2 regions of the Massilimicrobiota sp. mt181 genome follow, and region 1 is predicted to be linked to the other one. Evidence: predicted binding sites of a transcription regulator. Region 1 holds the regulator's gene; the other holds the start of a gene.
The links. Region 1 encodes Rex, which represses fermentation and respiration genes when NADH is low (regulators of the CRP and FNR family bind a similar motif). Its sites were predicted from a motif close to GTGAANNNNTTCAC; they were not measured.
Positions count from the first base shown of each region.

Region 2: the regulator Rex is predicted to act here: its motif matches at 1,746-1,759, upstream of gap (type I glyceraldehyde-3-phosphate dehydrogenase).

Region 1 covers NZ_JBVAYN010000007.1:80,017-83,424, reverse strand. The annotation lists gene asnS (asparagine--tRNA ligase) at 1-1,042, opposite strand, end outside; T-box leader at 1,076-1,288, opposite strand; gene ACZYT4_RS05865 (redox-sensing transcriptional repressor Rex) at 1,326-1,964, opposite strand; gene tsaD (tRNA (adenosine(37)-N6)-threonylcarbamoyltransferase complex transferase subunit TsaD) at 1,964-2,974, opposite strand; gene rimI (ribosomal protein S18-alanine N-acetyltransferase) at 2,971-3,408, opposite strand, start outside.
Region 2 covers NZ_JBVAYN010000008.1:43,295-46,702, forward strand. The annotation lists gene ACZYT4_RS06210 (DMT family transporter) at 1-43, shown strand, start outside; gene ACZYT4_RS06215 (uridine kinase family protein) at 44-598, shown strand; gene ACZYT4_RS06220 (hypothetical protein) at 631-1,047, shown strand; gene ACZYT4_RS06225 (ATP-dependent Clp protease proteolytic subunit) at 1,038-1,625, opposite strand; gene gap (type I glyceraldehyde-3-phosphate dehydrogenase) at 1,845-2,861, shown strand; gene ACZYT4_RS06235 (ZIP family metal transporter) at 3,015-3,408, shown strand, end outside.

The DNA of each region.
Region 1 (3,408 bases):
GTCCACCAACAATCTGTTCACAAATATAACGTTCATGTTCACTATTTAAATCCATACCCCATTCAACTTTATTCTCAAATTTAACATCTGCTTTTTCAAGAATTTCAATAGCTTCAGTATAAGTCATACGTTTAAATTCACTATTTTTGACATGTGTAATTCTTTGAATACAATCTTTATCAATCATCTGTTCAAAGAATTTCATTTCCTCAGGTGCATTTTCTAAAACGTAATCAATACAATATTTAACCATGTCTTCAATCAAATCCATATCATCTTCCAAATCGGCAAAAGCAATTTCTGGTTCAATCATCCAAAACTCACTTGCATGACGTGAAGTATTAGAATTTTCAGCTCTAAAAGCAGGTCCAAATGTATAGACATCTCTAAATGCCATACAGAAAGCTTCAACATGAAGCTGTCCTGTAACTGTTAAGAAAGCTTCTTTACCAAAGAAATCTTTATCAAAATTTGTATCATCAATTGTTGTGGCTCTAAACATTTCGCCAGCACCTTCACCATCATTACTTGTAATAATAGGTGTATGAACATAAACGAATCCTTGTGACTGGAAAAATTCATGAATAGCCATAGACAAGACACTTCTTAATCTAAAAATCGCATAAAATGTATTGGCACGAGGACGAAGATGTGGGATTTCACGCATATATTCAAAAGAGTGTCTCTTCTTTTGTAATGGGAAATCATCGTCACAGGCACCTTCTACAACAACTTGGGTTGCTTCAATTTCAAATGGCTGTTTCGCATCAGGTGTCAATTTAAATTTTCCTAATACACGTATAGCACTTCCTGTGCTGATATGTTTTACTTCATCATAATTAGATAAGTTTTCCTGTAAATATACAATCTGACAGTTTCTAAAATACGTTCCATCATTTAATGCAATAAAACCAACTTTACCATTATCACGATTTGTACGTACCCAACCATCTAATTCCACATATTCCAGGCTTTCTGTTTCCATGGCTTCTCCAGCTAACACCATTTCATATAATTCTCTTACAGTCATAAACTCAAACATTGTTTTCTCCTCCTAACAAAAAAAGTCATTCCTTAAAGGAACGACTTGAAATATCGCGGTACCATCCTCATTCATCATCTGACGATCATGCTCTCTTACCATAACGCAGTCTTGCGGGATAGTCTACTCACATTTCTCCTATCCAGTTCATTGAGTGTTCCACATTATATATGTTTCTTTTGCTTTCACCATCCAAAAGTCGCTTTTAAACATGTTTATAAGGTGTTCTCAAATCATAACTTTATAAATATTATTACCATCTTTTTGATGAAATTTCAATACTTTATTCATCATTTGCATGCATTTTTAAAACAAGCTCCTGAATAGCGACAACAACATCCACAGTTTGAACAACAACATCAGGATGAACAGTAAAATGAGTATGTGTAAAATCAACAATGCCTTTGACCCCTAAATCCATCAAACGATCAACAGTTTGTTGAACATCCTGACTAATAGCCAATATAGCAATTTTACAGCCTTCAGGGAAAGTTTTTTCCAAATCATCAATATGTTGAATTTTCACACCAAAACGTTCTCCAACTTTATTTTGATCAGAATCATAACCACAGACAATTTTACCCACTGTATACTGCCAACGATTATATTTTAAAATGGCACTACCCAAATTGCCTACCCCAATCAAAATAATAGGTTCATCTAATCCTAATCCTAAAACATTATTTAAAATATTTATAATATCTTTTGTATCGTAACCGATACCACGTTTTCCTAAAGATTCTTTTGTTGTTAAAAAGCTAAAATCACGACGAATTGTCGTATCTAAGATACCTGTTGCTTCAGCCAATTCGCTTGACAAGAAATTATTTTTCCCTTCATGTTGCATATTGCGCAATGCTTTTAAATACACAGGAAAACGAGACATTGTTGCTTTTGAAATTTTATGTTGTTTTTTTTCCATTATGATTCACCAAGACTTTCCTCTTCTAAATCATATGACGGTTTTACCATTAAGTCAAGCGGTGAAAAACATTGATGTTCAAACATAATACGGGCTGCTGATGCAATCATCGCTGCATTATCCGTACAATAACGCATTGGTGGGAATAAAACAGGTATAGGGCTTTGTTTTGTCAAGGCCTGTCTTAAGCCCTGATTGGCACTGACTCCACCCGCTACAATAATCTGTTTAGCATGGTAATCCTGTGCAGCTTTAATTGTTTTAGAAACGAGTACATCTACAGCAACTTCCTGAAAAGAACATGCTAAATCTTCTGGCACAATGTCTTCTCCACGTTGTTTGGCATTATGGCAAAGATTAATCACAGCTGACTTTAATCCACTAAAAGAAAAATTATAACTTTCATCATTTAACGGAAGTGGCAAGGCATAACTATGTTTTCCTTGTGCTGCCATACGATCAATCACTGGGCCTCCAGGATATGGCAAATGTAAAACACGTCCTACTTTATCATAAGCTTCACCAATGGCATCATCCAATGTTTGACCAATGACTTCAAAAGAGAATTCATGTTCCATATAAACAAGTTCACTATGCCCTCCACTGACAACCAGACAGAGACATGGATATTGAATATCTTCCACCAGCTCATTAGCATAAATATGTCCAGCAATGTGATGAACACCTATCAAAGGTTTATGATAGGCCAAAGCCAAAGTTTTAGCAGCCTGCATACCAACATGCAAAGAACCTACCAGTCCAGGACCTTTCGTCACAGCTATAGCATCAATGTCATGCATATCAATCTGTGCCTGAGATAAGGCTGTTTTTAAAACTGTAGAGACACACTCTACATGCATACGACTGGCAATCTCAGGTACAACGCCCCCAAACAAACGATGGGTATCAATCTGTGAAGCCACAACATTACATAACAATTCTCTTTTATCTTTTAAAATGGCGACAGCCATTTCATCACAACTTGATTCAATAGCTAAAATAAGACTCATCTTTTTCCCTCCATTTCCTTAACCATCAAATAGGCATCTTCATGATTATCCTGATAATAATTTTTTCGTATACTTTGAATCTGAAATCCATTTTTTTGATAAAGCGCAATTGCATGCTGATTGGACTGTCGCACTTCAAGGCTCATAACTTCAACTCCTGATTGTTCAGCTATTTTCATTGCATATGACAGTAACTGCTGCCCAAATCCTTGAGACTGCTTATCCCGACGCACACCAATTGTAGAAATCTGCGCCTGTTCATACATGATCCATAAATCAACATACCCAAAAATCTGTTGTTGATCTTTTAATACAAAAAGATGAGCAAATGGATTCTGATTCAATTCATAATCAAAATCTTCTAATCGCCATGGTGTTTCTATCAATGACTCTTCAATATCAGTGATTTCCTTTAAATCTTCTTTTTTTAAAGG
Region 2 (3,408 bases), on a different contig from region 1:
ATTTATTTTAGTGAAAAGTCAAAATCAAAAAGGAGATGGTTAAATGGAACGTGATGAATGGATTGAAAAACTGAGTCAAAAGCCTTCATTTCTTTTGGCTATTGATGGCATGTGTGGAAGTGGTAAGAGTACCTTGGCTTCGACTTTGCATCAAGAGCTGGGTGGACATCTTTTTCATATGGATGACTTCTTTTTACCACCAGAATTACGTACGCCTCAGAGATTGTCTGAGCCTGGAGGTAATGTTCATTATGAACGCTTTTTAGAAACAGTTTTAAAACCTTTAGTTTCTCAGCAAACAGTTCACTATCAACGTTTTGATTGTCAGACAATGACACTTCAAAAGGCTATTGACATACCTTATCATCCTTTTAATATTATTGAAGGCAGTTATGCTCTGCATCCTGCTTTACAGGAGTATTATAGTGATGTGATTGTCTTAAAAATATCACCATCACTACAAAAAGAACGCTTAATGAAACGTAATCCTGAAAAGATAGATGATTTTTTGGGGCGATGGATTCCAATGGAAAATCAATATTTTGAAGCTTTTGATATTTTTGAAAAATATCCTGTTTATGAAATCGAACATATCTGATGAAATCATTCATATAATATATGGGTGATAGAATGATTTTAACAGAAGAAGAAGTGCAGATAGCGCTAGAGTTTGTTTTACTACCTGTTTTAAAAAAATATGATGTTTCAGTTGAAGAATTTCATTTAAAAATTGTTCAAAATAAAATTGTGCTGGCATCAGTGCTCAATTACAATCAATATCATGTTGATTTATCATGTCAGTTTCAGCTTCAATATATGAATCGTACTTTGATTGTTGAACATCTTGAAGGAAAAGTAGAATATTTATTTTTACAATTTCCAATCATGAGTTTTTTAAAATCTTTCATTAAAGATTCTCATGTTCAATGGGGACAGGATCAAATTAAATACGCTATTGATTTACCGATTTCGCATTTTGATATAAAAGAAGGCTATCTTGAAGTGAATATGAAAAAAAACAATCAAGGATCATCAATTCATCCTTGATTGTTTTTTAAAACTTCATCAATCAGACCATAATTTAGAGCATCATAGGCACTCATAAAATAATCACGATCAGTATCCTTCTTAATCTTTCTTAAGGGCTGATCTGTCATATGGGATAAAAGACGGTTGAGTTTTTCTTTTTGTTTGAGAATATGACGACTCGAAATTTCAATGTCACTGGCTTGCCCCTGTATCCCGCCTAAAGGCTGATGAATCATGATTTCACTATTTTCCAGTGCATATCGTTTTCCTTTTTGACCGGCAGCCAATAAAAAAGCGCCCATGCTGGCAGAAAGCCCAATGCTGATGGTAGAAACATCGCATTTGACAAAATTCATGGTATCAAAAATGGCAAGGCCAGCAGAAACACTGCCTCCAGGAGAGTTGATGTACATATCAATATCAGCATGTGCATCTAGTGATTCTAAGTATAATAGCTGACTGACTATGGAACTGGCCATTTCATCATTGATCTCTCCACATAGCATAATGATACGATCTTCCAACAGTCTGGAAAAAATATCATAGGCATATTCTTTTGAATTTCTTTTTAAAATGACAGTGGGTATAAAATGCATAAAGTTACCTCCATAATTCATTATAGAGAGATTTCAAAGAAATATTCACTGAAAAAAATTTTTGATTTATGTTAATAAATGGTTAAGAATTCCAGAAATAAGAAATGTAATCTCTTCCATGTGAAAAAATTTATATAAACGGCTTAACTTTTATTGATTTATTTGAGTTTGTGGACTATAATATAGACATAAATTATTAGTAAGGAGGATGTCATAAAAATGGCAGTAAAAGTAGCAATTAACGGTTTTGGACGTATTGGACGTCTAGCATTTAGACAAATGTTTGGAGCTGAAGGATATGAAGTTGTTGCAATCAACGACTTAACAGATCCTAAAATGTTAGCACACTTATTAAAATATGATTCAGCTCAAGGTAAATATGCTTTAGCTGATACAGTAGAAGCTAAAGAATCTTCAATCGTAGTAGATGGAAAAGAAATCGAAATCTACAAAGAAGCAGATGCTTCTAAATTACCTTGGGGAGAATTAGGAGTAGATGTAGTCTTAGAATGTACAGGTTTCTATACTTCTAAAGCAAAATCTCAAGCTCATATTGATGCAGGAGCTAAAAAAGTTGTTATTTCTGCACCAGCTGGAAATGATTTACCAACTGTTGTATTCGGAGTAAACGAAGGAACATTATCTGCTGATGATACAATCATTTCAGCTGCATCTTGTACAACTAACTGTTTAGCACCTATGGCTAATGCATTAAACAAATTAGCACCAATCAAATCTGGTATCATGTTAACAGTACATGCTTATACTGGTGACCAAATGGTATTAGATGGACCTCATAGAAAAGGTGACTTAAGAAGAGCACGTGCTGCTGCAGTAAATATCGTGCCTAACTCAACTGGAGCTGCTAAAGCTATCGGTTTAGTTATCCCTGAATTAAATGGAAAATTAATCGGTTCTGCTCAACGTGTACCTGTTCCTACAGGATCTACAACTATCTTAACTTCAGTTGTTGAAGGTGAAGTTACTGTAGAACAAGTTAACGCAGCTATGAAAGCAGCTGTAACTCCATCATTTGGATACACTGAAGAACAATTAGTATCTTCAGATATTATCGGAATGACTTATGGTTCATTATTTGATGCAACTCAAACTATGGTTAAAGCATTAGATAACGGAACTACTGAAGTTCAAACTGTTGCTTGGTATGACAACGAAAATTCTTATACTTCTAACATGGTTAGAACTATTAAATATTTCGCTGAATTAACTAAATAATTTAGAAAAGAGCCTCTGGGAATACATTGTATTCCCGGCTTTTTTTATGCTTTAAAATTCATTTTTGTGGTTTTATGAGTTTTTTTATCATATTTTTTGAAAGATGGAAAGATATATAGTAAGATAGGGCATAAAGAAAAGAGGTGTGATAAAATGAATACATCTGTTTGGATTGGAATTTTGATTCCTTTTTTAGGAACAATGTTAGGTTCAGCCTGTGTTTTCTTTATGCGTCAAAAAATGGATGGACGTGTCCAGAAAATATTACTGGGGTTTGCATCAGGAGTGATGATTGCGGCTTCAGTCTGGTCACTTTTGATTCCTGCAATAGATATGTCTGAAAATTTAGGGAAATTATCATTTATGCCAGCAGCAGTTGGATTTTTATTAGGAATTTTCTTTCTTTTGTTTTTAGATCGTACAATTCCTCATATGCATCTTGATCATCAAGTTGAGGGAAGAAAATCACATTTACAGCGTACGACAATGTTAATTTTAGCAGTCACAATGCATAACTTTCCTGAGGGAATGGCTGTAGGTGTTGTGT